DNA from 3 places in the Bacillus sp. UMB0893 genome. Region 2 is predicted to be linked to each of the others. Evidence: riboswitches for the same ligand, from Rfam matches in the RefSeq annotation. Region 2 holds a riboswitch; each other region holds the start of a gene.
The links. Region 2 has a riboswitch for S-adenosylmethionine ahead of fbpA (Fur-regulated basic protein FbpA). Riboswitches for the same ligand answer to the same signal wherever they lie in the genome.

Region 1 (10,318 bases), on a different contig from region 2:
AGACATATCTCACTTATGTCTTTAGGAGCTGCAATTGGAGTAGGGCTATTCTATGGTTCAGCAAAAGCGATCCAGATGGCTGGTCCCGGAATCCTGCTTGCGTATGCGTTTAGCGGAATGATTATGTTCTTTATCATGAGAGCTCTCGGCGAGATGGCCGTTCATAATCCTGTAGCAGGTTCATTCAGCAGATATGCACGAAACTACTTAGGGCCTCTTGCTGGTTATATAACAGGCTGGAACTACTGGTTCTTGTGGGTGATTACATGTATGGCTGAAATAACTGCAGTCGGCATCTATATGGAATTCTGGTATCCAGATGTGGACCGATGGATCTGGGCTCTGGCTGCACTTGCCATTATGACAGCGGTTAATTTCCTTGCTGTAAAGTTTTTCGGAGAACTTGAGTTTTGGTTTGCTTTAATTAAAATTGTCGCAATCATTTTTATGATTATTGTTGGATTTGGAATGATTTTGTTCGGATTCGGGAACGGCGGCGTTGCAACAGGCATCAGCAACTTATGGGAAAATGGCGGTTTCTTCCCTAACGGCTTTACAGGAGTGCTTATGTCATTGCAAATGGTTATGTTTGCCTACCTTGGCATCGAGCTGATCGGCGTTACTGCAGGAGAAGTAAAAAATCCAGAAAAAACACTGACAAAAGCAATTGATACTGTTTTTTGGAGAATTCTTATTTTCTACGTAGGTGCGCTGTTTGTCATCATGTCCATTTATCCTTGGGATCAGATTGGTACACAAGGAAGTCCATTCGTATTAACATTTGAAAAAATAGGGATTCCAGCAGCGGCAGGAATTATTAACTTTGTCGTTTTAACAGCTGCACTTTCATCTTGTAATGGAGGAATATTCAGCACAGGTCGTATGCTGTTTAATCTGGCTCAACAGGGCGAGGCGCCTAAATCATTTGAAAAACTGACAAAAGGCGGCGTTCCGGGATTTGCTATCTTGGTAACAGGTGCAGCACTATTAATCGGTGTTATTTTGAACTATCTTGTTCCTGAAAAAGTATTTATGTATGTAACAAGCATCTCGACATTTGGTGCGATTTGGACTTGGTCGATGATCTTGCTTTCTCAGCTTAAATTCCGTAAAGCGATGAAGCCTGTTGAAGTGAAGAAACTAAAATACAGACTGCCTTTATTCCCATTCACATCTTATTTATCACTTGCTTTCCTGGCATTGGTAGTTGGGTTAATGGCCATTTTCCCAGATACTAGAATCGCATTAATTGTAGGACCTGCATGGATCCTTCTGCTTGTTGCGATTTATTACGGAAAAGGTTTTCATAAGAAGAGCAATAAGTCTGTATCTCAGCACAAAATCAGCTAAATTTAAAAGGAGACAAGGTGAAGATCATCTTGTCTCCTTTTTTATCGAGGCTGTTTTCGCATTGATTGTTATTTTCCGGAGTCTATTAATTAGGATATCGTGCTTTTTTCAAATAAAATCGAACGAAACGTTCTCTAAAATAACGATGAAACACATTAAATATGATTGAAAAGCAACAATGTTATAGAAAGGCTGTTTTCGCATTGATTGTTGTTATTGGTTATTAATTGTACCCGTGGATTTTCGCTGCAGGCACTTGCTTTCCGCTGTGAGGGATGGGAGCCTCCCCGGCTATGCCTGTGGGGTCTCCCATTCCCCTCTATTTCCCGCAGGAGTCAAGTGCCTTCCGCTACAAATCCACTAAAGGTTTTAACCTTTTTTTCTAAAAGCAACAAACTTTACAAAAAGAGCCTTTATCATTCCTCAGGTCGCGGCCCTGCGTCAATTCCCCTGCTTTCAACTGTCATAATCGGCCTTACAGTTACATCTCCGTTCACACGAATTTGACACGATAACCGCAAATGATCCTCAACGCCCTTTTCAGCGAATGCATTTTTTTCTACGTTCGATAGATCCTCAAACTCACCATCAAGAATTTCTACACGGCACGTTGTACATTTTGCTTTCCCGCCGCATCTGTGCAGAATATCAACTCCATTATCTTCAAGTGCTAATACAAGCTTTCTTCCTTTTTCAACCTCAAATGATCCTTTTCCCGGAACATGTACAGTCGGCATTAAATCTCCTCCTTATGGATAGTAACATCCTGACCTCTTATCGTTATTTCTAATCAGCTTTCAGGGAATGATTATTTCTTTCTCGAAACAATTTTCCGATACTCAAGAGGGGCAACACCCTCTATTCGTTTGAAGATTTTTGTAAAATACGTAGCGTCTAAGATACCCACTTCCTTAGCAATTGATGATATTTTGTGATCTGTCGTTGACATCAACTTCTTTGCCTGCTCCATCCGGTATTGATTTAAATATTGGATAGGTGTCACCCCCATTGTTTTTTGCATGCATCGGGTAATGTAATCCGGATGAAAGTGGAGCACCTTTGCAAAGTCCACCATTTTAATGTCTTCCTGATAATGCTTTCTTAAAAAACGCAGCGTTTCCTCCACTACTTTTTCAGCAGCATTCGGAATTTGCAGAGACTCTTTTTGCAGCTGCAATATCAGTTCTTCAAAGTAAATCTGCTGTCTTAATGGAAAATCAGGAGTCTGATGATTCATGCTCACAAGATTTTCAAAAATCTTTTCTACAAAGTCCTTATGTATGCATTCCCCAAAAGCAGGAATTTTAAAATAAAATTTGGAAGGAATAACAAAATCTCCGTCCAAAACTTGTACATCAGACCAGTTTTCATTGCCGTTTTCATGCAGCGCAAATCCATCTTCCATTATAAAATGTGTCCAATAGACCCGCGTATCCTCTCTGCAGCTTTTGTGGCCAAAGTGCTCAAATCCCGGTATTAGAAGTAGATATTGTCCTTCACTAATCGTAAAAGGCTGGCCATTTTCAGTCATATACAGCTCACCTGATTGAACATACAATAAATCAAACACTGAAAAAATCCGTTTAGAGTGTTTTGAGCCTTTTTTAAAAATAGCATCTCCTCCTTTCACAAAAGTAGGAAAAGGCGGAATGCCAAAACCGATATATGTCATCTTACTCTCCCTTTACCCGAGGTCGTATAATTCCAAAAATGATCGAAATCATCTCTTTTTATTATATAAGATACTCTGTAAACTAGTAATGATTTTATAAGTGTTTTTCAAAAGGGGATGTCTGGCTTGTCTGAAAATATCAAAGATCGAAAATTGACATTATTCGCACTAACCTGGCCTATTTTCATAGAATTATTTTTACATATGCTGATGGGAAACGCTGATACTCTTATGCTCAGCCAATACTCCGATAATTCCGTTGCTGCTGTCGGAGTTGCTAATCAGATCCTAAATGTACTGATTGTAATGTTTGGATTTATTGCCACCGGGACCATCGTTCTGATTACACAAAATGTAGGTGCAAATGACCGCAAAAGCGCTCTTGAGATTGCTCAAGTTTCTATCGCAGCCAATCTGATTCTCGGGATCGTGATTGGACTGATTGTGATTATGTTCAGCGAACCCTTGCTAAATATGATGAATCTGCCTCATTCACTCCAGCCAGAGGCAAATATTTACCTTCGCCTAGTTGGCGGATTTTGCTTCAGCCAGGCATTGATAATGACGATTGGGTCCGTTTTAAAAAGCTACGGCTTTACAAAGGATACGATGTATATCACAATCGGCATGAATATCCTGAATGTCATCGGGAATTATATCTTTATTTATGGACCTTTCGGGCTGCCGGTGCTCGGTGTTGAAGGAGTCGCTATTTCAACCGTTGTGTCCAGATTCATCGGACTGATAGCCATTTCTTATCTTCTCGTAAAAAGAATTTCTTTTGAAACAAAATTGCGTTATGTTTTTCAGCTGCCATTCTCACACCTTAAAAACTTGCTGAAAATTGGTGTTCCTTCAGCAGGTGAGCACTTATCTTATAATGGTTCACAGATTGTCATTACCATTTTTATTACGATGCTTGGTGCTGAAGCATTAACAACAAAAGTGTATACCCAAAACTTAATGATGTTCATTTTTCTATTCAGTTTAGCCATCAGTCAGGGCAATCAAATCCTCATCGGACAAATGTCAGGCGCCAGAGACTATGACAGTGCCTATAAACGATGCATTCAAACACTTTATTGGGCAATTGGAATGTCTACTGTAATTGCCATTCTATTCTGGATTTTCACAGATTCCTTATTCAGAATTTTTACAAGCAATCAGGAAATATTGCAGATTGGAGCTACGCTGCTTTTGCTGACGATCATCCTTGAACCCGGAAGAGCATTTAATCTTGTTATTATAAGCGCTTTAAGAGCTACTGGTGATGTGAAATTCCCTGTGTATATGGGAATTATGTCTATGTGGGGCATCAGTGTTCCACTGGCATACATTTTAGGTATTCATTTTGAGCTTGGACTCGCAGGAATATGGATGGCATTCATTGCCGACGAATGGCTTCGCGGTGTGCTGATGTTAATCCGCTGGCGTTCAAAGGTTTGGGTGAATAAAGGTTTTATTTTACAATCAAAAGCAGTTTCATGAACCTGACTAATTAGTCAGGTTTTTTATGTGAGAAAAAATAACACGAATTGAAAACGCTTCATGTTTAGATAGTTATTAAGGACTATATTTTTTTATTTAAATTTTCAGAAAAATACTTGATTTATGCATAATCATGCCATATGATAATAAACATAACAACAAGTGTTATATTACCTTACATTCTTTTTGATCTATTCCTTTGTTTTGGTCTTATTTGTTTTTTATTTACCATTTTGAAAGAGGGAGCGTGTTTTCATGGATGCTTTAGTATTAATGGACAATTTGTGGGTAATCATAGCAGGGATATTAGTCCTGCTCATGCAGGGAGGATTTATTTTACTGGAAGCAGGATCTACACGAATGAAGAACGCTGGCCATATTGCCGGAAAAACAATCTTTACAATCGGCATTGCCTCTCTTGTCTTCTGGGCTGTCGGTTACGGATTTATTTATGGAGATGGAAATAAATTCATCGGCTTATCAAGTTTCTTTTACGGTGATTCAACACCTGCCGAGGATGGATTAACAACATCTGTTGATTTCTTTTTCCAGCTGGCATTCGCAGCAATAGCGTTAACCATTGCATTTGGCGGCTTTGCTGAACGGGCTAAATTATCTGCCTACGTTATTTTCGCAGTGTTATTCTCCGCACTTGTCTACCCAGTAGTCGCACACTGGATTTGGGGGAGCGGCTGGCTGAAAGATTTCGGCAAACAGGATTTTGCCGGATCTACTGTTGTTCATTTGACAGGGGCAATGGCGGCTTTGGCAGCTACAATCATTTTAAAACCAAGACTCGGAAAATATGGAAAAAACGGAACGATGAATCAGTTATCGGGACATAATCAAGTATATACTGCGCTGGGTGTCTTAATCCTTTGGGTAGGATGGTTCGGATTTAATGCAGGGAGCACATTCGGAGTTGGAGACGGTTTCTTCGGATATGTAGCTTTGAATACTCAGCTTGCTGCAGCTGCAGGGGCTGTAGCGGCGATGATCATTGTTAGAATGATGACCGGAAAAGCAGATATTCCTACAACCTTAAATGGTGCGCTTGCCGGACTTGTCGCGATTACAGCTTCCTGTGCATTTGTTGCTCCTTGGGCAGCGGTTGTCATCGGCATCATTGGCGGAGTCCTTGTCTATTTCAGCATGAAGCTTTTTGATAAATTAAAAATTGATGATCCTATTTTTGCATTATCTGTTCATGGAGCAGCAGGAATTTGGGGAACTTTATCAACAGGATTCTTTGCAACCCCAGAGTTAGCTGAGAGAAATGGCGGATTGGCGGGATTATTCTACGGCGGCGGCTTCACTCAGCTCAGTGTTCAGACACTTGGCATAGTTTCCAGCGCAGCCTATGCATTCATCGTTTCCTACATTATTTTAAAGATCATGAAGCAAGTGATGGGCAGCATCCGCGTAACGGAAGAAGAGGAAATGATGGGCCTTGATATGAGTGAACACGGCAGCTATGGATATCCTGAATCATTTGCTCACCTAAATGAGGAAACCTCAGGCAAGAAAACAACAACAACAGCATAATAGGGTAAAAACTCTTGGCTCCCAACGGATAATCCCGGGTTTGATCTAATCATTGGAAATTATGTACGATATTTTTTCCGGCAGTTTCCAAGATAGCCTGCCCATATTACCATATTTAGAAAAAGCACTGCGGAATTCACCTGCAGTGCTTTTTGCTGTGCAAGCACATGGATTCTTGTGAATTCATAGGAGGTTCCATATAATCGAGGAAAAAAACCAAAAGCCGTTAAGGCTGCTGTCGTAATGACTGGAAGCCAAAGCTTGCTAATAAGCGCTAAAAGAATAAACATGGCTTGATTCAAGATGAACACGAGAATCATTCGATTGTGCCAATAAGAGACCTTTACAGCATAAGAAAACGCTTGAAATCACCCAAGCGTTTTCTAGAGTTACTTCCTATTTCTGATTCTCCATCCATTCAGGCTTTCCAAATCCTTTGAATTTTTCATCGATTGTTTTCTCAAATTCTTCTGATTCGACAACCTCTTTAATATCTTTGGCAAGCTCTGAATTAACATCTTTCGTATTCATCACCACGCGGTTGCGGTGCACATCGTTCATATCTTCAAGTTTGACGGCATCCGCCAGATTCATTTTGGCAGCTAAGGCGAAGTTCCCCGGCACTGCAGATAAATCCGTATCTTCCACCGCTCTTGGTAATTGAGCAGCTTCAACTGGAACAAATTTTAAATTTTGCGGATTATCTGTTACATCTTTTTCCGACACTTGAATGGCCTTTACATTCTCATTCAGCTTTATTAATCCGGCACCCTTCAAGATCTGAAGTGCACGGGCTGCGTTTGTTGGATCATTAGGAATTGCTACAATTGCCCCTTCTTTCACTTCCTCAAGTGATTTCACCTTGTCTGAATAGATTCCCATTGGAGCAGTAGGGACGGTAATGACCTCAGATAAATCAAGTTTACTTTGTTTCGCAAACGTTTCCATGTAGATCTTATGCTGAAAAAGGTTGGCATCAAGTTCACCATTTCCTAAAGCCTGATTTGGCTGAATATAATCATTGAATTGCACCACTTCAACGTCGTATCCCTTTTTTTCAAGGCCCGGCTTAATTGCAAGTTCAACCATGTCTGTGTACGGACCAGCTGAGGATCCAATTTTGATGCTCTTCTTCTCCCCGGAAGTTTCTGCTGCACCACAAGCAGATAATACTCCGATTGCAAGTACGATAAGTGCTAAAAGTGTCTTTTTCATGTCTGTTTCTCCTCCATTTTTCCTGTGAACACAAAAAATTCCTCTTTCATTCAGAAAGAGGAATCGTATGTATCACGACTTATCTTCCAGAATGAATTCATTGTCATTCTGCAGGATTTAGCACCGTTCCATTAAAGGAGGTTGCCGGACTTCACAGGGCCTGTTCCCTCAGTCACTCTTGATAAGCAAACTATTAAATTTAGAATAAAACAATCTTATCTTCTAACCTGTGTTTTTGTCAACTACTATTTCAAGCGGATTAATCGGGTTTTGATTGAAGAAACGCAACCCGCTGAAAATGAACGAATTGTAGCCAAGAAATAATAAAAATGTTAATAGCCATATAAATCCAAGAGCAAAATCTAATAAAATCCGCCTCTTATTTTCCCTTTTGATGACACTTTCAATTCCATCTAGTATTGAACCTATTCCTGATGCAAGAAATAAAAATTTCAAATAGTAAAAATTGAACCCCTTAGTTAGTCCTATTATTAGAATGAAGACCATTAGGATCAGGATCAAATATCTGATCGTGATAAATGGTTTTGTGCTTGGACTTTCCCTTTTTTCAAAAAACACCCCCACTACAGTACACCACCTAATCCATCCTGCCATACAACCAACCCTAAACAATAAATTTGGTTAGCCAAGCCACATAATTCGCTCCTGGAATAAATAAAAGCTGTGCAAGAACCGTCCCTAATAGTCTAGACGTAACCATCATTAATGAAATGCCTTTTAGTCTCGAGTAACTCCCTTTATTATTTACCACATCATCAGCTAATACTGAAATCTTGGGATCTATTAAAATGACAAGAAGGATGGTTGCTATTCCATTAATTAGTCCAGATGCCATTATTGCCGTTGATGATCGGTCAGGCACTAATAAAGCTGCATATAAAGCTGATAAAACCCCTATTGTATAAATAGAAGTGATTATCATATTAAGAATGAAGAGCTTCACTGGAATATTCTTAAGATTAATTGCCATAAAATAACTCATTTTTGGTACATGAATATGCTTTATTCCTCTTTTAATATATTCAAAAGATAATCCTTTTTTTACTAATAACGGGATAGAACCTCTAGCCTCAGATAAGTGAATGATTGCTCTGGAAAACAAGGCTATGAAAGTTGGCAGAAATAGAATACCGAGAAAGGTTCCTGCTGTCGATGAAGCAATTAGGACTCTATATTGATTTTCCACATAAAGAAGAGTATTTTCCTGCGGTGCTAAATCAACAAGACTTCCTGTAAACGGCTGCTGCATCATATTTGCCATTCTTGAAACGATCACCATCAAATTGAACAATGAAAGGGCAGAAGCTATCATTTTCACTCTTGCTCCAGAAAGTCTTACAGCATATGCTAATGTTTCAATACAATGGATTATTAAAATGAACACTGAGATAAATAATACTCTATCTGTGAAGTAATCCAATTTATCAACCTACTCTTAATCGTCATAATTTCAATTATAAACCACAAATCCAGCTATTTCCTTAAAGCATTTTTCTTTATGGAAAAAGCCACCTGTTGAGCAAGAAACATGATCGTTCATAAAAAAAGGCAAAATACCTCCTCCCCACCATAAGAATCCCCAGTTTCTACAAAACCAAAGCTCTTATATAATTCCTTTGCGTTATGATTATCTTTATAAACCGTTAAACGAATTTCTTTGCATTGAGTAAATCTATTGTTTATCCACTTCACAATCTCTGCAAGTGCAGCCTTGCCATATCCTTTTCCTTGATGCTTTTCATCAATAATAAATCCATTTATCCAAAACATGTTACTGGTCTTTTCTTCATAAGCATGCATGACGAAACCAACTATTTGTTCCTGGTCATATATAGCAAATGGAAGATATTCTACATTTTCACCGTCTGGTTTTATGTAAACCTTAGCAAGAGACACGGCAACTGTTGGAACAAAATTACTTTGATTTTCTTTTACTTTTAGATTTAAAGCCTTCTCCCAATTTTCTCTGGTAACAAGTTTTAGCTGTACTTTCATAATTTTTTACCTCTGATAAAAGATTTTAGTAGCTTCTCACCACTTAAATATTTCTTCAAAAAAATAAGATTCCCTTCTTTGGCTGATCTCTCCTGAAAACCGCACGGTAAATGTGGCCTGCTGCTTTTACTGGAGCACGTGCATGAAGCGGGTATTCATTTATTGTTTTCATCGCTTTGTCATAGTTCCCTTCGGCTTCTGCAGCAAGATGTTCCCATACTCGAATAAACTCTGAAGTTACTTGCCTCTGCTTTAAGTCTCGCTCATGATAGTGATAACGTGACATAACATCCATCGGCAAATAGATACGATCTCGTCCAAGATCTTCTCCTGCATCTCGCGGGATATTGGTCAGCTGCATTCCAAGCCGAGTGCAGCAAAAAGAGCCTGGCATGATCCGCTAGACTCTAATTCATTACTTAACAGCTATTGAAAAACTTAAGACTTCATCCTCCCATATCAGGTTTCCTTTCATGACTTGGGCTTTAAGACCATAAGGAATGACCAATTTATTATCAACCAGTCCAATTTTCTTAACCTTTGCTCCTTCTAAATAGAAAAACTCATAGGAGGGCTCTTCAATCCGGTTAGTAATTTCAAACTCCACTGTGTTTGCATAATAGCTGTCTACTATCTCAAGATTTGCTCCTGCTTCCGGGAGTTTATATGGTGCACGGTCAGCCTGGCATTCCTTCTCTTCCTGTTTACAATGCACAGGGCTGATGTTTTTTATAGATGATTCATTCCAGATTAAGGTCAGTCCCGGAGGCAGGTTTTTATCGATTGCATCTGCTTCATTTAGATTGGCATCTTGGTTTGGGAAAAACCAAAGAATCGGTGCAGAAATAACCAAAATAAGGAGCAGAACTGAAACAGCGCTCCATAATTTATTGGTTTTGCGAGTATGTTCGTTTTGGAATATGAAAACTTCATCACCAATGAAAAACAGGAATCCCGCTACAAATGTTAAAATAACGAAAAAAAACAATATTTTAAATAAAAGGATGCCAATAATTACTGAAGATCCAATAT
Region 2 (10,318 bases):
ACTTCAAATCCGATACCGCTCGCCGCACCTGTTACAAGCGCCACTTTTTCATTAAGTAATCGATTCATCGCAATTGTCCTTTCTGATCCTTCCCTTTAATGAGTGGTCATTAGAGATTGGCTTATTGTAAATGATGCTTCCGTTTTCTCTTTTACTTCCTCAATGGTCACTCCGTCCTGCAGTTCCACGAGTTCCATTGAGCCATCTGCAAAATCAAATACAGCAAGCTCTGTAATTAGGCGGTTAACAACCTGTTTGCCTGTCAAAGGAAGAGAGCATTCTTTTTTAACCTTGGATTCCCCATATTTATTGACATGCTCCATAATAACGATAATCCGTTTAGCGCCATTAACCAGATCCATGGCACCGCCCATTCCCTTCACCATTTTTCCTGGAATCATCCAGTTCGCAAGGTCTCCTTGTTCGGAAACTTCCATACCTCCAAGAATGGCGAGATCAATGTGGCCGCCGCGGATCATAGCAAAGGATTCTGCACTGTCAAAATAGGAGGCACCTGGAACACTAGTTACCGTTTCTTTTCCAGCATTGATCAGGTCTGGATCTTCGGTTCCTGCAATCGGATATGGACCGATACCAAGCAATCCATTTTCCGATTGCAAAAGCACATTGTAATCATCCGGAATTTCATTTGCTACAAGGGTTGGCATCCCGATTCCAAGATTTACGTTCATGCCATCTTTAATTTCTTTCACTGCCCGCTTCACCATTATTTGTCTGCTGTCACTCATGTTTATGCCTCCTTCTTATGCCTGACGAACCGTAAGACGTTCGATTCGTTTTTCATAGTTCGCACCAAGCAGTACGTGCTGTACATAAATGCCCGGTGTATGAATTTCATCTGGATTCAGTTCTCCGACTTCTACAATTTCTTCGACTTCTGCGATTGTGATTTTCCCAGCCATCGCAGCCACCGGGTTGAAATTTCGGGACGTTTTCCGGAAAACCAAGTTTCCAAGCGGGTCCGCTTTCCATGCCTTCACAAACGCAAAATCTCCAACAATTCCTCTTTCAAGAATATACGTACGACCGTCGAACTCTTTATGCTCCTTGCCTTCTGCCACCTTCGTTCCTACTCCGGTTGCAGTATAAAAGCCAGGAATTCCAGCACCGCCGGCACGCATTCTTTCTGCAAGTGTTCCTTGAGGAATCAGTTCCACTTCAAGTTCACCGCTTAAATACTGACGTTCGAAAATTTTGTTTTCTCCTACATAGGAAGACATCATTTTTTTGATTTGCTTGTTAGCGAGCAGCAATCCCAAGCCCCAATCGTCAACACCGCAGTTATTGCTTACAACTGTCAGATCTTTTACCCCTTTATCTCTTAAAGCAAGAATGGCTTTTTCCGGAATACCGCAGAGGCCAAAGCCTCCGACTACCAATGTTGCACCATCTTCTACCCTATCAATGGCTTGTGTAAATGAGTCTAAGATTTTTCCATTTGCCATGTGTGCTTCCCCTCTTTCTGTGATGAATGTTTAAACTAGGCCGAATAGGCTGTAAATAGCGATAATGACAAATACAGCAACTGTCTTAATAATCGTGATGGCAAAAATATCACGGTACGATTGACGATGAGTGAGACCTGTAACCGCAAGAAGCGTAATAACGGCTCCATTGTGCGGAAGAGTGTCCATACCGCCTGATGCCATCGAAATAACCCTATGCATAACTTCCGGGGGAATATTGAACTTTTCAATGGCTTCCAAGTACTTTTCGGACATCGCGCTCAGCGCAATTCCCATCCCTCCAGATGCGGAACCAGTGATCCCTGCAAGAGTCGTTGTTGTTACAGCCCCATTTACGAGTGGATCTGTAAATGTAGAAGAAATTCCGCTGCTGACTGTTTTAAATCCAGGAAGCGCTGCAATGACTCCACCAAATCCATACTCAGCTCCAGTATTCATTGCTGCAAGAAGTGCACCGCCGATTCCTGCGTTCAAGCCTTCTTTAATGTTAGCGGTTACAGCTTTCCAGTCAAAAGCAAATGTCGCGATGATTCCAATTAAAAGTGCAAGTTCAACAGACCATATCGCAACGACAGATGGAAGCTCGATTTTCCCAAATGCTTCAAGTCCGATCGCTGAGAAATCAAATCCGTTCGGATACCATTTCGGAAAAGAAACAGTGAAGAATTTGTTCATGACGCCAACTAAAACAAGAGGTACGAAAGCTAGAATCTGACGGGCAACACTAGGTTCAGTTCCCGCTGAGACCGTTGCCTCTTCCTTTTCACGAGCAAGCTCGGGATCTAGTCCAGCTGCTGTCTCTGAATGAAAGCCTGCATATCCTTCGCCAGCTTTCTCTGCTTTTTTCCGTCGTGATTCCAAATACCACATTCCAAGTGACAAAACAAAAATCGCACCTATGATCCCCAGAACAGGAGCGGCATAAATGTCTGTTTTGAAGAAGGTTGTTGGAATAACGTTTTGTATTTGCGGTGTTCCCGGAAGTGCATCCATCGTAAACGTAAACGCACCAAGCGCAATAGTTCCAGGAATCAGACGTTTTGGAATATCTGCCTCGATGAACAGATTTTTTGCAAATGGATAGACAGCAAACACAACAACGAACAAACTAACACCGCTGTAAGTTAAGATAGCACCCATCAGTACGATGGCAAGAATCGCTCTTTTTGCTCCAACAAGCTTTACAATCGTTTTGGCAATTGATTCAGCAAGGCCAGACATTTCAACAACCTTCCCGAAAATAGCACCAAGCAAGAATACTGGAAAATAAAGTTTAATAAACCCTACCATTTTCTCCATAAAAACGTTGGAGAAAAACGGCAGTACATAGCTCGGATCTGTCAGCAATACTGCGAACAATGCACAGATCGGAGCGAACAAAATAACAGAAAATCCCCGATAAGCAACAAACATCAACAAACTTAGTGACAATAAAATAATAATGATTTCCACAAACATCCCCCTTTTTTAACCTCTATCAAACTTGCAACCTGAGCCGTCTTACACAAGTAAACGCTTACAAAATGTGCAATCCGACCTGTTCACGTTTTCCTTCTAATGAAACAGCTCATCATAATACATGCAAGAAACGTGCCAATACTTTAAAAAAACTAAATAATTCGCAAAATAGTCAGAAATCCAAACAGGACAAAGGATTACATTTTTGTTAGACAGAATATTCAATAATATGGCAGTTGTGTTATTCCGGATTTCAGGAAGAGATCTGCAAATTATTCCGATTTTCCGGAAATTTCCGTATTGACGGAAAAATATTCATGCAATTTTTTGACTTAACAATCAAAAACAAAAAAGTTCAAGTGATTATTAAGAAGGGAATTACCTTCCAAATTCTCCAATTAAAAAGGCAGCATTCCTTTTTAAAGGAACGACGCCTGTCTCGTACCAAATATACTTATAGAGCTAAGGATTTTTTTCAATGACAGTCCCAATTGTATAAGACGTTCGTGAAATCGAGTTTCTTTAAATCCTCTCTCCTTATAAAGAAGTTCCCTACCCCACAATCTCCCCACATAATCCCATTCTCATCATCAGAGTCAATTTGCAGTAATAACACATTGTAATCTTTATAGTTTTCAGCATATCCCCTTGGATCAACCTGTGTGAAGAAAGCATATCCCCCAATTTTATGGCCTTCATTTGATAGATTTTCTCCGTACAAATCAAAAAGAGTGATCTCGTGTCCATCATCATCTACTCCTGCATGCTCTTCAAAGTCCAATTGCTCATAGGAATCTTCAAATGCACAATCAGTGACTGATACCGCCTCATTTTCTAAAGCAAAAGAAATCTTAAGCTCTTTTTCTATTGGAAAGTATTCTTCGCCAAAACTGTTCATATATGAGAAATCAGTTATAATTTCGTCTTCCTTTACGATTTCATCGTAATATACAAGCCTGAAATTTTGTTGATTCGTTTGTTCGTTAAAATCAAGACCCATGACATCATGGTCTCCTGCAAGAAAAAATTGCAGCATCCCTTTTAATGGCATATCTATTAATTTATTAGGAAGTTCTTCACAATTGATCTGTGCTAATAGTTTCATATATTTTCCTACTTCATCTCTTGGGTGCTCAGAAGCTTTAGGCAAATAGGGGTTGCCTGCAAATTTACTTTGAAACAAAGTCGGCGTATTCGTTGTTGCCGAGATTTTAATCGTAGGCTGCAGAGTTGCTTCAATGTCTTTCTTGAATCTCTCTAATTCTTTAGGTAAAGATAAATGCTGCATATTGGTTGACTCCCTTTCAAACTATTATTTTGTTGTACAAGGGGTGTATAACAAGAAGATGCTGAATTCCAAATGAGGAAGTCTCTTATTAACTTTTTAAAAACAATATATTCTAAAAGTGCAACATAGGGAGCTGTTAGCCGTTTTTCTATGTATAAATAGTGTCAGATAAATGATGCCTTAGGGCCATCCGTTAATCTAAATTCTTCGACCATGGTATATCCCCCTCGTAACATAAAAAAGAAATCAGGCAGCCTACAGAAGCCCTCGATCCAATTTCAAACTAAAAAATTCCTACCTATTCATTTCTTTTATTGCATAACCTAAAGCATCCCAAATGATTTCTACATCGTTCTCGTCCGTACGCCAATTACTGAATGCTGCACGGACAGCAGGGGTTCCTTGATAGATGGTTGGTGTCATAAATACACGCCCATCCTGTTTTAATGATTGGAGATATTTCTTAATATCTTCCATCGTTACCCCTTCATATGCTAGAGTAAAGCAAACGACATTAAGTCTCGTTGGAGCAACCAATCGTAAAAATGGACTTTGTTCCAATCGATTAGAAAGTAATTGAGCCATTTCTGCGTTTCGTTCAACGACTTCCTTATATCCTTCCTTCCCATATGCTTTTAATGTAAACCATGCAGGCAAAGCACGAAAACGTCTTGAATTTTCAGGTGTTAAATGAATAAATTCCGGATTTTGAATTGAACTTCCCAGATAAGCGGCATTATTTTGAAACACCTCAACTTGTAATTGCTTATGACGGGTAAACTGCATGGCAGAATCATACGGAACATTGAGCCATTTATGTGCATCGATCGTGATTGAGTCAGCTTGATCCATACCCTGTACCAATTCTTTGTATTTTGGGGAGCAAGCGGCAAATCCGCCAAAGGCTGCATCGACATGAAGCCAAAAAGAGTATTTATCCTTTAGCTTAATTACTTCTCTTAGATCATCAAAATCTACTGTATTGACTGTACCTGCATTAGCTACGACGATACAAGGCTCACCTTGATTTTTTCTTAGAAACTCCCGAAGTTTTGATATATCAATAGCTTCTCTGTCTGACAAAAGTGGAATCGTTTGAACAGACTCTCTTCCCATACCAAGCATTGATAGAGCTTTATAGATGCTGGAGTGCAGAGAACCGCCAACCACATTCATTCTCGGAAGACTGTAAAGGCCTTGTTGTGAGATATTAATCCCATGCTGATGCGCCACCCATTGCCTTGCTAAAGCAAGACCAACAAAATTCGCCATTGTGGCTCCGCTGACAAAAGCTCCGCTATATTCATCAGGAAGATGAAATAATTCCTTCAACATGTCAATAGTCTTCATCTCTAGGTTGACAGCAACTGAGTCTTCTTTAACGACAACATTTTGATCATATACACTAACAAGCCAATCTCCTGCTATGGCCGCTGGTGTTGAGCCGCCTGTTACAAAACCCAAATAACGGGAACCAGCACTTCCACTAAGATAAGGAGCATAGATTTCCTTGAAGGTTTCTAATGCAGATATAGCCCCAAGGCCTTCAGAAGGAAGTCGATCCCTTTGAAAAAGTGGCGGCTGGACAGCTGCTGATCGAAATTCAAGCCCCTTAAGAAAACTCGTAGATTCTTCAGTAACCTGCTGTAATATGTTTTTAATATCTTCAAAATCATCTTTCATTTTTCTCACCATGGCTTCTATCCTCACATCAGATGATAATTCATCGATCCTTCTCTACTTTTTTCTATTATTTTACTATTTATTTTTTAAAAATGGAACATGGTTCCTATATAACACCCTCTCCAAATCCAAACCTATCTTCATTCGAAATGAAGTTCAATCTAGACATATAGATAGAAAAAAACTTATGACTGTTTAATTTCATTGCATTTTTAAAGTCCTCTTGAATTCCTCTTCAAGCTCAGTTAATGTCAGTTCAAATAAATGCAGATCATTTTTTTTGTAAATGCCATTGCTTAACAGCTTACTGATTAAATGACTCTTTCTTTTTTCAATAGCCTGCCGAATAATAGTTCCCATTTCGCGCACCCCTTTATCATGTTTTCAAATGAAGGGTTTTTATCAGTAAAAAACCCCTTCCGTCTTTAAGAAGAGGTTTCATAGCTTTCCAGCATACCTCTTCTCATCTTCCAAGCATCATGCTTGATGGATTTAGCACAGTCTTCTAGTGATAGAATCTGCTGCTGAGGTTTCATCGGGCCATTCCCTCCGCCTCTCTTGATAAGAAGAAATTCAATTTAATTGTAAATAGATCTCCATTCTATCTTACTGGTAATCCAGAAAAATATTCCTATAAATATACTCGTATTAAATGTCATCCATTAAATAAAAATACTCGGTACTATCTAATTGGGTAATTTCCCCATTATAAAACGTGATGATTAATGATCCATCTTTTATTTTATTTATTAATTCAAGTACCTGATAAATCGTTTCATTCTGGTCCTTATCCAACTGCTAACACCTCCTTTTGAATAAAAAAGCTCATACCTTTTGAGGGTATGAGCTTTCGGATGACCGATCAGCAAAATCATGAATCCATCTTATCAAAATTGAATTTGTTATGAATCAATCATCCTCTTAATCTCGGTTGAAATCGAATTCCACGAACGATTGGAGAAACAAATAGGAATTGATTTTTCCTGAGCTTTCTTTTTTACCACCCTGGAAAGATTATGATTAATATAATCAGTGATGATTAAAACGATGTCCACTTTACTTGGTATTTCCTTTAATACAAGTTTCGGTTTTCTTCCGTCAATGTGAGTTACGACTTTAACTCCATGCTGCTCCAGCCGCATACTGATTTTCTCAATATTATCTCCTCCGGCAATTAACAAAGATCTCATAAGATATTTTCCTCCCTTTGTGATATGCGAAGAGGCTCTAACTCTGCTCATTGATTGAACAAAATTAAAGCCTCTAGTGATCTAGTCGACGTGTATATATAATATAATTATTTTATTCTGATTATTCAGATTAGTCAAGGTGGATTTAAAATAATTCCAACTTGACTAATCTGAATACTAAATATTATGATGATTATAATAAATAAAATAATTGAGCCGATCAGTCAACCGAAGGCCCTGTCTTTTAGTAATTTCATTTGCTAATGGATAGGGCCTTTCCTGTTTCTGCGGCAAAGGAAGTGATCTACCAAATTAGCTGTCAGATTATCACATCATAAATGGGGGAATGAAAATGAGTTCTAATAAGTACACTTTTAATCTATTTATCTTCATATTTATCTTTGCAATTCTTGCAGGCTGCCAATCCGAATCAGCGAATTCAGCTGACAAGAAAGATGAGGTAACCGTCAACATTGGGATTCAGCAAAGCATTTGGCCAATTTTAATCGCTAAGCAAAAAGGGTGGTTTGAAGAAGAATTTGAAAAAGCAGGTGCTAAAGTCAACTGGGTTGAATTTCAAAGCGGCCCTTCCTATTTTGAGGCCATTGCATCGAACCGGCTTGATTTTGGACGTGTCGGAAATATCCCTGTCCTTTCCGGTCAAGGTGCAGGTATTTCTTTTACTGAAATTGCAACGGCAAGCACTGGCGAAAAAGGAGATGCTATTCTTGTTCCTAAGGATAGTTCCATCACATCTCCTAAAGATCTAAAAGGAAAGAAAATAGCTGTTGCAAAAGGAAGCAGTGCTTTCGGTCTTTTGTATCGCTTATTGGAAAAGGAAAACATCAAGCCTGCAGAAGTTGAAATTATTCAGCTTCAGCCAGATGAAGCACAGGCTGCCTATGAGACAAAGTCAGTGGATGCATGGGCGATTTGGGAGCCTTATCAATCCATTCAAGTTGTAAACAATGAAGCAAAGATTATTTCAAATGGAGAAGCGATCGGAACCTTCAGTCCAGGCTTCCAAATCGTCAGAACTCAATTTGCTGAGGAACACCCTGAATTAGTTGAGCTTTATTTAAAAGTAACTGAAAAAGCAACAAGATGGCAAAATGAAAATAAAGATGAAGCGATTGCTATCTATTCAGAGCTTAAAAAGACTGATAAGGAAGTAATTCGTAAAGTATTAGAGAACTCTGTTCCAGTAAATACTCCAATTGAGAAGAAAATCGTTAATGAACAGCAAAACACAGCAAATCTTCTGTTAGACCTTGGCGGACTTAAAAAGGAATTGGATGTAACTGAAGTGGTGGATAATTCATATATTGAGAAGGTTTTGAAGGAATATGAGTAAAAATTAATATGAAATAACCTCCTTATTTCAACTTAGAGGAGGTTTTTTCAAAGAATGTTTCATTTTAGAGTACTCGAGTGATGATACCGCCTTCCTCCAAATATACTCTGCCAAAGATTACAAATGCAGAAATCTATTAATATACATAAGATATCTTTCATTAACCCACCTTAAGTAGTCCTAATCAAAAAAAGAGAGGATGCTGAAATAAGCATCTTCTTTTAATCTGCCAGAATAATTCTCATTTGTTATCCTTTTTTAAAGCTTGTTCAACAAACCGGTTTTCTATCACTTTAGAAGTATCAATTTCTTTCGTAATCCCACCTGCTTCATACAGAAAATCAGCTTGTTCTTGGTGAGCCTTTTTAAATTCGTCTGTTGTTGGGGATAAAATTGCTGTTGTATTAGTTAAGACCGTTTTAATAATATCCACTTCTACATGTTCAGAATCAGCAATTTCTTTTGATACTTCATCTATGTTTTCAACAAAGTGCTTCCTAACCTCTTCATAAGTTTTTAAAAAAAGGACAGTCAGCTCCGGATTCTCTTCTGTAAATTTCGTTCGTGCAATAAGAAAACCTGGCGCATTAATATTCACGTCTTCCCCGCTGACCAAGACTTCTGCTCCAGTTTGGAAGACCGCAGTTGTGACATAAGGCTCCCATGTTGACCAAGCATCGATTGATCCGTTATCTAAAGCAGGTCTTGCCTCATCTGGCTGCAGCTGAACAATTTTAATATCTTCATCTGTTAGTCCTGCCCGTTCAAGCGCCATATACAGAAAATTATACGCACTGCTTCCTTTAGCTACTGCTAATTTCTTTCCTTTTAAATCCTTTAAATCTTTTATAGTGCTTCCTTTTGGAACTACAATCGAGTTTCCTTTTTTACCGTCTGTTGTAACAGCAATTGCCTTAAAATCGACTCCGCCAGATTGTCCTGCAATTAAAGGGGTTCCACCCGTTGCTCCAAAATCAAGCCTGCCAGACGCTAATGCTTCAAAATGGGGCGGCCCGCTAGCAAACTCATGCCACTTTACTTCAGCACCAGCCTTCTCAAATGCTTTTTCAAACGACTTTTTCTCTCGTGCGTATGGCAAGACTCCAGTGCTTCCCTGAACACCTATATGAACTGTTATTTTACCTTTAGGAGATTCAGCTTCCTTTCCAGCAGAACTTGTTTGAGCTCCGCATCCTGACAACATGACTTGAATGAGCAGCACTAGGCTTATGACTCCTATTGGTTTTGATTTGCGAGCTGATATCATAATTGGTCCCCCTTTTTTTCCTAGTTAAGGACTTTTGTTTTTTCACCGGGAACCGAGAGACCAAGATTTCCTCGAAGTGTATCACTTGTATACTCATTTCGAAACAGTCCTCGGCGCTGGAGTTCAGGTATCACCAATTGAATAAAATCATCAAAGCCTTCGCTCATAAGCTGAGGCATAATGTTAAATCCATCTGCTGCACCATTTTTAAACCACAATTCAAGTTCATCCGCTATTTGGTTTGGCGTACCCGCTATTGTGAAATGGCCGCGGCCTCCTGCAAGACGGATGAGAAGCTGCCTTATCGTTAATTGTTCCTTATTTGCAAGATCTCGGATGAGCTTCGTTCTGCTTTGATGGCCTTTGACTTCTTTCATTTCAGGCAGCTCTGGCAGCGGACCATTCAGCGGATATGATGTCAAATCAATGCCGATACGATTAGAAAGCTGCAGAAGGCTGTATTCAGGATTGGTTAATTCATGAAGTTTTGCCTCTTTTTCTTTAGCTTCCTCTTCCGTTTCCCCTATGATTGGGCAAATTCCAGGCAGGATGATGACTTCTTCTGCAGATCGACCATATTTTAGTGCCCTG
Region 3 (10,318 bases), on a different contig from region 2:
AGTTTGTGATTCCAGGAGGGCAGCAGCAGCCGCTTCCTGAATGGCGCTGAATACGCTGACAAACATATGATCCTGCAGCAGATTAATAGCTTCAATCACACTTTCATTTCCGATCGCAAAGCCAATTCTCCAGCCTGCCATATTATACGTTTTTGAGAGTGTGTAGATCTCAATCCCTGTCTCTTTAGCACCTTCGGCTTCTAAATAGCTGACAGGTTTTTTTCCGTCAAATCCAATGGCTCCATAGGCAAAATCGTGAACGACACAAATGTCATTTTCTTTTGCAAACGCAACCGTTTCATCAAAAAATTCCTTTGTGGCAACAGCACCCGTCGGATTGTTCGGATAATTTAAAAACATAAGCTTTGCCTGATGTTTCATGTCATCTGAAATTTGTCCGTAATCCGGAAGAAACTCGTTTTCTTTCAAAAGGGGCATAAATTCCATCTTAGCCCGCGAAAGCTCTACTCCAGACCAATAATCGGGATACCCGGGATCCGGCACCAGCACTAAATCATCTGGATCTAATAAACATTGCGGAATTTCTACAAGCCCTGCTTTTCCCCCAAACAAAATGGCAACCTCTTTGTCTGGATCTAGGCTGACACCATACTCCCTCTCGTAAAATCGCACGATGGCTTCTTTTAGAAATTTCTGTCCGCGAAACGGTGAATACTTGTGATAGTTTGGATTTTCAGCTGCCTCTTGAAGCGCCTTCACGATATGAGGGGGAGTCGGCTGATCTGGATTTCCCTGCCCTAAATTAATGACATCATGTCCCGCTTCTATACTCGCATTTACTCTCGCTACCAAGCTTGCAAAAAATTGCTTTGGAAGCTTATTTAATAACTGTGATTGTTTAAAGTTTTTCATGTTTTACACCTTCTCAAAAAATTCTTGAAATTCTAGTCAAAAATAATATATTGTTAGAGTCAGCTTGTAAAGAAAAATTTTAAGGCGGAGATGACGTTTTATGAATCCAAAAGTGACATGCCTGCAAATAGACCTTGCCTTTGGAGAACCAAAAGCAAATGCTGAAACCGTAAAAAAAGAAATTGAAAAAATCGTAAAAACTGAAAAATCTGATGTGATCGTGCTCCCTGAACTATGGACTACTGGCTATGATTTAACACGTCTCGACGAAATAGCGGATCATGACGGCAATAAGACAAAAACATTGATCAGCAGCCTTGCGAAAGCCCATAAAGTAAATATCGTTGCCGGCTCCATCGCGAAAAAAACAAAGTCAGGTGTGACGAACACGATGTATATTTTCGACAGAGACGGGGCGCTTGTACATGAATACAGCAAGCTGCATTTATTTAAGCTTATGGATGAGCATCTATACTTAAACGCCGGTTCGGAAAAAGGACTCTTTGCATTGGACGGCATTCAAAGTGCCGGGGTCATTTGCTATGATATCCGTTTTCCAGAATGGATCCGGGCTCATACGACCGTAGGAGCAGAAGTCCTGTATGTTGTGGCTGAATGGCCTCTTCCGAGAGTGAATCATTGGAGATCCATGCTGATCAGCCGTGCCATTGAAAATCAATGTTATATTGTTGCCTGCAACCGTTCAGGCAGAGATCCAAAAAATGAATTCGCCGGCCATTCTATGATTATTGACCCTTGGGGAGAGATTTTGGCTGAAGCTGGCACAGAACCAGCTTCTCTAACAACCATGCTTGAGATGGGGAAAGTAAAGGAAATCAGGAAACAAATTCCTATTTTTGAAGACCGACTTCCTCATTTTTACTCTTAAAAAAGTGTTTTTTCGTTTCAAGGTCCTTACTTTATTATTGTTAGTCGTTCTAGAAATTTATAAGAAATGAGTCTAAAAAAAGGATTGACTTTTTTTTATTATACCTGTTAAGATTCAAAACAAGTGATATATTTAAAATAGTCCGAATATACATTTTTTATTAAAAAACAATTTCATACTATCTCTTATCAAGAGTAGGCTGAGGGATTTGGCCCGATGACGCCCAGCAACCGACCGTAAAACCATTGTAAAATGGGGCGCAGTATTTTATGCGCGAGGAGAGTCCTCCTACAAGGCACGGTGCTAATTCCAACAGAAAGAAGTTCTTTCTGGCAGATAAGAGGTGCGAAGCCTATGCCTTCAAGCCTCTTTCACTGTGGAAAGAGGCTTTTCTTATGGTTTAGGAAAATATAAAAGGCAAATAGTTGCAGATATTGAAATAAAGTTATCTGCGTAAGCTGCAGCGCCTGCGCTTTTGTTCTTGCCATGAAAAGCCTCTAATCAATAAACTGGAGGGTTAAATACCATGTCAAAAAATCGATTTGCTGCTTATGAACCATTAACGGAAAGTGCCGCTATTGCTCTCGCCTTGAGACTCGGATTATTCGAAGAGAAAAGCGTTCTGACTTGCAGGGAAATTGGAGACGGCAACTTGAATCTTGTTTTTCACATCGTCAATGAACATCAGAAAGGGATCATCATTAAACAAGCGCTCCCTTATGCAAAAGTTCTTGGTGAAAGCTGGCCATTGACGCTTGACCGTGCCCGGATTGAAAGCAGCGCACTGCTTAAACAAGCTGAATTTGCAAGTTCATATGTGCCAAAAATCTATTATTCTGATGAGACGCTGGCCATAACCGCTATGGAGGACCTCTCTCATTTACAGATTGCAAGAGCCGGTTTGATTGAAGGAAAAGACTTCCCTCTTTTATCCCGCCATATCGGTGAATTTTTAGGAAAAACACTTTTCTACCATTCTGATTTTGCTCTGAATCCGCAAACGAAAAAGCAGCTGGTGAAACAGTTCTCAAACCCTGAGCTTTGCAAAATTACAGAAGATTTTGTGTTTACTGATCCGTTTTTCGATTTAGAATCGAACAGCTTTGAAGAAGAACTGAGACATGATGCTGAACAAATCTGGAATGATCATCACCTAAAGCTTGAAGTAGCCAAACTAAAACATAAATTTTTAACCGAGGCAGAGACTCTTGTACACGGTGATCTTCATACAGGCAGTATTTTTGCCAGTGACACTGAGACAAAGGTGATTGATCCTGAGTTCGCATATTATGGTCCGATTGGATTTGATATCGGCCATTTCATCGCTAATCTATTGATGAATGCGATCTCAAGAGAAGAAGAGAAACAGCAAGTACTTCTAGACCATATTGAGACCGTTTGGGATGTGTTTGCTGAAGTATTTTCAAAAGCATGGAATATTGACAGTTTGGAAGTTTTCACTAAGGTTCCAGGCTATCTCCCGTTCATTTTAGAAAAAGCATTTGAAGATGCTATTGGTTTTGCAGGAATCGAAATCATCCGGAGGACAATCGGACTTGCACACGTTGCAGATCTTGATTCCATTGAACCTCTTGAGCAAAAAATCGAGGCAAAGCAGCGTGCCCTTCATCTTGGAAGCAAGCTTATTAAAAATCGTGAAACCATTAAAACAACAGCAGACATTGCAGAACATTTCAAACAAGTGCCTGTCAGATAAGGAGAAAACATCATGTCTTATACAAACACCATAATCCCCCGATCTGTTGAGTGGAAAGAAACCTATATTCGACTGCTTGATCAGCAAAAGCTGCCTGCCGTGACAGAATACATCCATCTGCACACCTTATCAGACGTATGGGATGCCATCAAAGCCTTAAAAGTGCGCGGTGCTCCTGCAATCGGCATCACTGCTGCATTTGGACTTGCACTCGCTGCAAAACAGTATGAAACCGAAGCATTAGATGAATTTCATCAGCAGCTTTCCCTTGATCATGATTACCTTGCCACTTCAAGGCCTACTGCTGTTAATCTATTTTGGGCGCTCGGCAGATTGCTGAAAAGTGTGCAGGCAGCTGTTTCAGTGAATGAAGCGAAAACGATCCTGATTCATGAAGCGATTCAAATCCAAGTCGAGGACGAGGCCACATGCCGCAGTATTGGGGAACATGCTCTTCCCCTTTTCAAAGACGGTGATTCTGTGATGACCATATGCAATGCAGGCTCAATCGCAACAGCTCGCTATGGCACAGCTCTTGCCCCATTCTACCTTGCAAAAGAAAAAGAAATTAATCTTTCTGTTTTTGCGTGTGAAACCCGCCCAGTTTTGCAGGGGGCACGGCTGACAGCATGGGAGCTCATGCAGGCTGATATTGATGTGACGCTCATTACTGACAATATGGCGGCACATACTATTTTCTCTAAAGGAATTTCTGCCATTATCGTTGGCGCAGACCGAATTGCAGCTAATGGTGATACAGCCAATAAAATCGGAACCTATAATCTTGCTCTTTTAGCAAATGCCTTTCAAATTCCGTTTTATGTGGCAGCACCGCTTTCTACGTTTGACATTGAAACGAAAAATGGTTCAGGCATCCCAATCGAAGAGAGGGACCCTAAGGAAATTACACATTTCGGCGGTCAGCAAATTGCCCCGGATAATGTGAAAGTATTCAATCCTGCCTTTGACGTGACTCCACATCACCTGATTACAGGAATCATTACAGAAAGAGGAGTTCTATCAGGAGATTTAAGCAATGAAATTCAGAATGTATTCAGGGCAGAAGCATAAGCAGACGGACTGCTGCTTTGGTAAGGGCACACGGATTCTTGATCTAGACCCTTGCAATTCTGAAAAATAGTCTTAAACTGATAAAACTTCTATTTACACTGATAAATTATTTTCTAATAGAGTAAGAGCCCTCACCAGAGAGCTCTTTTCCTTTTTCATTATATATTATCGCTCTCTTTTATTCTCTTCTGATAATGAAAAATCGGCTTATTCTCATGCATGCCTTCTTTAAAAGCTGTATACCCCATTCGTTCCCAAAACCTAATGCCCCGAACATTATTTTTCAGAACACCGAGTCTGATTTCCTTGAAACCTTCTGCAGCAAGATGTGCTTCTGCGTTTTCATAAGCAAGTTTTGCAAGACCTTTCCCTTGGAAATCCTTATGCATCACAAATAATCCAATCCAAGGCTTTCCATCATTTGGGTTTAATGGGCAATATTCAATGATACCGATATATTGTTCATGCTCCTTGATTACATATCGCTTCGCATGTACAGCTTTTCCTTCTTGCCGTTCCTTATCTAAATCTTCTTGGTTAAGATGAGTCTTCCCATTTGAAATTTGATTGAATTCCGGGTTGGAGTTCATGATCTCCAATTCAATTGGCAAATGGCGATCCTGTCTGAATTCGAATGTAATCATTTTTTCACATAATCCTTTCAGCTAATTTTCGATGTTAATCAATTTTCGCCCAAAGTTCCTTTGGATTCAGCTCATAGACTCCATCCTCACGGTACATGATGTGATTAACGATAAATTCTCTGCGAATGGTTGCAAAATCCTCGTGAAATTGTTTAATGTATTCATTTATTTCTTTCTCAGGATATTTTTTCCAGCTTCAAAGCCTTTTGCTAAATGATATAGGACTATTAATCTTCTTTTCCTTTGAGGCGGGATTGTTTTCAGTTTTCCATCTTTTGTTAAGTAATTTCCTAGTATTTTTGTATGCTCGCCTGTTTTCTCCTGATTCATCTCAAGCTCCCCTTTGCCTGTTATGATATCCATCATTCCATGTGAAAGCTGCTGAAGCAGCTTTTCATTCACTTGAAAGTAAATGGTGTTTTTCACCCTTTTTTCAGAAATAATGCTGATTTCTCTAAGCTTTGTTAAATGATGTGTAATGGTTGGAGGAGTCAATCCAAGTATGCCTGCAAGCGCCTGGCCATTCTTAGGCCCTTTTGAAAGAAGAGCCAGAATACGGATACGCGTTGCATCCCCCATGACTTTATGAAATGTGACTAGTTTATTCAGCTGCAAAAGACCGCCTCCAATTAGATTACTATCTAATTAGATGATAATCTAATTGGAATCCTTCTGTCAATTTGGTTTTTTATTAAATCACAGCATAAAAAAGAGCAGCATCCCTCATTCGGAATGCTGCTCTTCTTTCCTTCTCATTTACCAGTCTGCGTAAATGGCAGTAATGAACCCTAAGGCTGAGGCAAGTGTTCATAATTTAGTGCGGATATCCCATAGCTCTGGAAAAAAACGATGATCCAAGACTTTCTTCAAATAAGTAACACCCGATGATCCTCCAGTTCCTTTTTTAAACCCAATAATGCGTTCCACAGTTTTCATGTGTCTGAAACGCCACTGCTGCAGCCAATCTTCTATATCAATCAGTTTTTCAGCCAGCTCATACAAATCCCAGTACGCATCAGGGTTGCGATATACCTCAAGCCATGCAGCTTCAACAGCGGGATTGCCTTCATATGTCACGGAGACATCCCTGTTCAGGGCCTCATCCGGAATGGGCAATCCCGCTGATGCCAGTGTTATTATGGAAACATCATAGATGCTTGGTTTGCTCAAAGCTTCAGATAATGCTTGATGCAAATTTGGATCTTTTTTATAAATTTCAAGGACATGCCGTGTTTTGTACCCCAGTGCAAATTCAATCATTCGGTACTGATGGGATTGAAAGCCGGAAGCCTGTCCAAGCTTGTCGCGAAACTGTACATATTCAGATGGAGTCAAGGTTGATAGAACATCCCATGCCTCAATGATTTGCGACTGAATTTTTGATACCCGTGCCAGCATCTTGAATGCCAGTGATAAATCTCCTTTTTCAATAGCTTCGATGCTTGCCTGCAATTCATGCAAAATCAGCTTCATCCATAGCTCGCTTACTTGATGTATGATGATAAACAGCATTTCGTCATGGTGTCCGGACAATCGCTTTTGACTGCTGAGCAGCGTATCCAGATGCAAGTATTCCCCGTATGTCATGCGATTTATAAAATCGGTATATATTCCTTTTTCATCTTTCGGATCTCCCATTTAAATTCCCCCTCGTCACAGCAAAGAAGCTCAGTCAAATGCTGAACTTCTTATTTTTAGTCAAAATGGTCTTTTTTTGATCTTCTGTAATCACATTCATTTTTGAAAATAAATCAGCGTAGAATGCAAGTTTGCTTGGACGTTTCCAGATTCGCATCATACTCACCCCGTTTTGCTATCAGGCAACTTTTTTCACTATACTAAATACTATGTCGCAAGGGTATGTATGTGACAAGCAAATCACAATCGATACGAAATTTTTTCAAGGTCAAGAAGAGCGGCCTTAAGATCTGTTTTCGTGCCTGCATATCCTGTCAGCTTACCGCTCGTGCCAATGACTCGGTGGCATGGTATGAAAATAGGCAGTGAATTTGACTTGTTTGCTTGTCCGATTGCACGGACAGCTTTTGGATTTCCGATTTTCACGGCTACATCTAAATACGTCCATGATTCTCCATAAGGGATCTCCGCAAGCGCATTCCACACTTGTTCTTGAAAGGATGTGCCTGACTGCCTGAATGGAAGTTCAAATTGAGTTCGTTTGCCTTCAAAGTAATCGAATAATTGTTTTTTTGCTTCGATTAGCAAAGGATGATCATCAGATTGTGTCATCGGATTGTGCTGCAGGTGCTCTTCAAATTGTCCAGCTGTAAGAAACAGCCTGGTAATAAAATCATCAGAAGCTGATATGATCAGCGTGCCAATCGGTGTGTCTGCTGTTGTATAAAAATGCATATAATTTCCTTTCACATCGTTTGTTTGATTGGCAAGGTGATATGAAAGGCTGTGCCGTTTCCGACTTTGCTTTCTACTTCAACAATGCCGCAATGCTCTTCAATAATTTTATAGCTTACCATTAAACCGAGGCCTGTTCCTCTGTCTTTTGTTGTATAAAAAGGTTCGCCTAGCCTTTTTATTTTGTCCTCCGGTATGCCGGAACCTTCATCAATAATGGTGATTTTCAGCTCATTCTCATTTTTCATAAAAATATCGACTTGAATGGTTCCACCGCTTGGCATGACTTCGATTGCATTTTTCAAAATATTGATAAATACCTGTTTGAGCTGATTAGGCTCGCAATAAACGAGCGGAACGGAACCGTTATGGTTCAGCTGAATTTGAACATTAACTAAAATAGCCTGGGCATTCAGAAGATCAATTGTTTCTTTCATGATCGTCACAACGTCTTTTTCCTGATACGAAATGGCCTGCGGTTTCGCCAGAATCAGAAACTCTGTAATAATGGATTCAATTCTGCTTAATTCAGATGTAATCACATTAAAGTACATTGAGAAATCTTCTTTTACATTCGCTTCAAGGAGCTGAATGAAGCCTTTTAAAGCTGTCATAGGATTACGGATTTCATGTGCAATCCCTGCTGCAAGCTCTCCTACCACGCTCAGCGTGTCCGATTTGCGCAAACGTTCCTCCAATTCCTTCTTTTCAGTAATGTCTCGGAATATGGCAAGGTTCAAGTTTTCAATAATGTTTCTCTTTAACGAAAATTCAAGAATTTTCTCTTTATTGTTTTGAAGCTTAAACGGTATTTCCTCTGTCATTTCATCAAAGAAATGCATCGATCCGCTTTCCATCTTATCGTAAGAAATAAGCTCATGGAGGTTGTATTTATGAATATGTTCCAGCGGAATATCGAGAATGAAGCTTGCTGTCGGATTTGCATCAATAATATTGTAGCTATCATCAAGCAGAACGATGCCGTCCATAGCGCCATTAAATATTTTCCTGAATTTTTGTTCGCTTTCACGAAGCTCTTTTTCCATTCTTTTTCGGTCGCTCACATTTCTGAGAATGGTTAAGTGATGGCCATCCGTTACGTCCATTTTTGACGTGAATTCAAGCTGTTTGCATTGTCCGTTTGGCATATAAAATAATAATTCTTCCCGAATGGCACCTGAGCGTATATATTCTTTTCTGGCAGCTCTGAATTTCAAATCGTTTAAATCAATAAAATCATAAATTCTGCTGCTGATTAAATTTTCAACCGACAATTCAAACGTACGGCTTGCAGACTGATTTGCAGAGATAATTCTGCCGTCATTGTTCCAAATAATGATAGCATCAATCGCATTTTCGAAAATCTCCCTGAATCGCTCTTCACTTTTGAAAAGCTGCATTTCCATATTCCGCTTTTCAGTAATATCTCTCATGATTGCCATATTAAAGCCGCTCAGGACATTTGATGTGGAAGTAAACTCAAATACCTTTTTCCGGCCAGATTTAAGAAGGACCGGCATTTCTCCTTTAGCACGTCCCCCTTCATTTAAGATGGACCACAGCTTATCAAGCTTAAATTGATTTTCCCCTTCTATAAAATCATGGAGTTTAAAGGTGCTCAGCTGACTTTTATCAATCTCAAAATTAGAACAAAATGATCCGTTCGCATCAATGAATTGTCCGCTCCCATCAAAAATCACAATTCCATCGACAGCGCGATGGAAAAGATCTTTAAATAGCTGTTCATTAATTGTCCGTTCTCTTTCAAGCATTTTATTTGAGGAAATATCCCGCATTAACGCTAAATGCCTCGTGCCAAGCGCATTTTTCTGAATTGAAATTTCAATAAATTTCACTTGTCCATTATCAAGTTTGATGATTAACTCATCTGCAACCTGGTCGCGATCACGAAGCTCTTCCACTTGTTTATGCAGCTGCTGATGTGGAACCAGTGATAAGAAGTCGCACATCTTCCGCTTTTGAAGCTCTTTTTTTGTTAATTGAAAAAGATGGCATGCTGATTGATTGCAATCTATAAAATGAAACTTTTCATCGATAATGATGATCGCTTCCATTGCACTTTCAAAGACAATTTCATGTTGACGGCTTTTTTCCTTCAGGCTTTTGTTTTCTTTTTTCAATCCCTCAATCTGCTCCTGCAACGATGCTAATTCACACTTATTTATAACATGACTCATGCTTTTTCGCTCCTTGCCGCCGGGCAAAATTTCATCCTTTTTAAATTCTACAATTTACTGAATAGTCCTTCACCGTTTTCTATTTAATGACATTTTTAGTCCAAAGGACCTATATAATAATTTAATTTCTGACAGAAAAAGCGCAATATTATAACATTTTACAGTTAGCTTACATGTTCTTTACAATCCCATTAAAAAAGCTTATATTCCAATTTCTCTGTTTTAAACTCTTGTTATGATGGGTAAAAGAGTAATACCTAAAACATGTCGGAAAATAATGTGAAGCCTCTTATGACTTCTGTGAAAATAGGTGATAGTGTGAAAAATCGGGAGAGCTACTTTGATAATGCGAAATTTATTTTGATCATCCTTGTTGTGTTTGGTCATGTCATCCGCTCTTTTATTGATGATAATGAATTTATGCTGAACGTCTATAAATTTGTATATACCTTTCATATGCCAGCTTTTATTTTGATCTCTGGATTTTTTGCCAAAGGCTACAATAAAAAAGGCTATGTACAGAAAATATTTAAAAAACTGATCATTCCTTATT

Region 1: another riboswitch for S-adenosylmethionine. It lies ahead of CYJ36_RS00065 (MetQ/NlpA family ABC transporter substrate-binding protein); the one in region 2 lies ahead of fbpA (Fur-regulated basic protein FbpA).
Region 3: another riboswitch for S-adenosylmethionine. It lies ahead of mtnK (S-methyl-5-thioribose kinase); the one in region 2 lies ahead of fbpA (Fur-regulated basic protein FbpA).

What each region holds. Positions count from the first base shown of each region.
Region 1 is NZ_PKLB01000001.1:7,480-17,797, reverse strand. It holds gene CYJ36_RS00095 (amino acid permease) at 1-1,350, shown strand, start outside; gene CYJ36_RS00090 (2Fe-2S iron-sulfur cluster-binding protein) at 1,767-2,087, opposite strand; gene CYJ36_RS00085 (helix-turn-helix domain-containing protein) at 2,159-3,022, opposite strand; gene CYJ36_RS00080 (MATE family efflux transporter) at 3,140-4,510, shown strand; gene CYJ36_RS00075 (ammonium transporter) at 4,766-6,055, shown strand; gene CYJ36_RS00070 (hypothetical protein) at 6,115-6,375, opposite strand; gene CYJ36_RS00065 (MetQ/NlpA family ABC transporter substrate-binding protein) at 6,452-7,270, opposite strand; SAM riboswitch class I at 7,347-7,458, opposite strand; gene CYJ36_RS23340 (hypothetical protein) at 7,493-7,726, opposite strand; gene CYJ36_RS00055 (lipid II flippase Amj family protein) at 7,896-8,711, opposite strand; gene CYJ36_RS00050 (GNAT family N-acetyltransferase) at 8,828-9,286, opposite strand; gene CYJ36_RS00045 (phytoene/squalene synthase family protein) at 9,342-9,680, opposite strand; gene CYJ36_RS00040 (hypothetical protein) at 9,702-10,318, opposite strand, start outside.
Region 2 is NZ_PKLB01000009.1:109,030-119,347, forward strand. It holds gene CYJ36_RS19215 (3-hydroxybutyrate dehydrogenase) at 1-68, opposite strand, end outside; gene CYJ36_RS19220 (CoA transferase subunit B) at 96-749, opposite strand; gene CYJ36_RS19225 (CoA transferase subunit A) at 765-1,466, opposite strand; gene CYJ36_RS19230 (GntP family permease) at 1,497-2,939, opposite strand; gene CYJ36_RS19235 (YwqG family protein) at 3,421-4,233, opposite strand; gene CYJ36_RS19240 (pyridoxal phosphate-dependent decarboxylase family protein) at 4,528-5,928, opposite strand; gene fbpA (Fur-regulated basic protein FbpA) at 6,118-6,276, opposite strand; SAM riboswitch class I at 6,377-6,484, opposite strand; gene CYJ36_RS19250 (DUF2292 domain-containing protein) at 6,565-6,711, opposite strand; gene CYJ36_RS19255 (DUF2325 domain-containing protein) at 6,819-7,106, opposite strand; gene CYJ36_RS19260 (aliphatic sulfonate ABC transporter substrate-binding protein) at 7,459-8,460, shown strand; gene CYJ36_RS19265 (aliphatic sulfonate ABC transporter substrate-binding protein) at 8,702-9,664, opposite strand; gene CYJ36_RS19270 (LLM class flavin-dependent oxidoreductase) at 9,748-10,318, opposite strand, start outside.
Region 3 is NZ_PKLB01000001.1:540,696-551,013, reverse strand. It holds gene CYJ36_RS02805 (pyridoxal phosphate-dependent aminotransferase) at 1-873, opposite strand, end outside; gene CYJ36_RS02800 (carbon-nitrogen family hydrolase) at 974-1,762, shown strand; SAM riboswitch class I at 1,945-2,105, shown strand; gene mtnK (S-methyl-5-thioribose kinase) at 2,289-3,479, shown strand; gene mtnA (S-methyl-5-thioribose-1-phosphate isomerase) at 3,492-4,550, shown strand; gene CYJ36_RS02785 (GNAT family N-acetyltransferase) at 4,709-5,194, opposite strand; partial or broken gene CYJ36_RS02780 (metalloregulator ArsR/SmtB family transcription factor) at 5,229-5,809, opposite strand; gene kynA (tryptophan 2,3-dioxygenase) at 6,002-6,832, opposite strand; gene CYJ36_RS24250 (hypothetical protein) at 6,867-6,989, opposite strand; gene CYJ36_RS02770 (methylated-DNA--[protein]-cysteine S-methyltransferase) at 7,073-7,567, opposite strand; gene CYJ36_RS02765 (PAS domain-containing sensor histidine kinase) at 7,579-9,765, opposite strand; gene CYJ36_RS02760 (acyltransferase family protein) at 10,057-10,318, shown strand, end outside.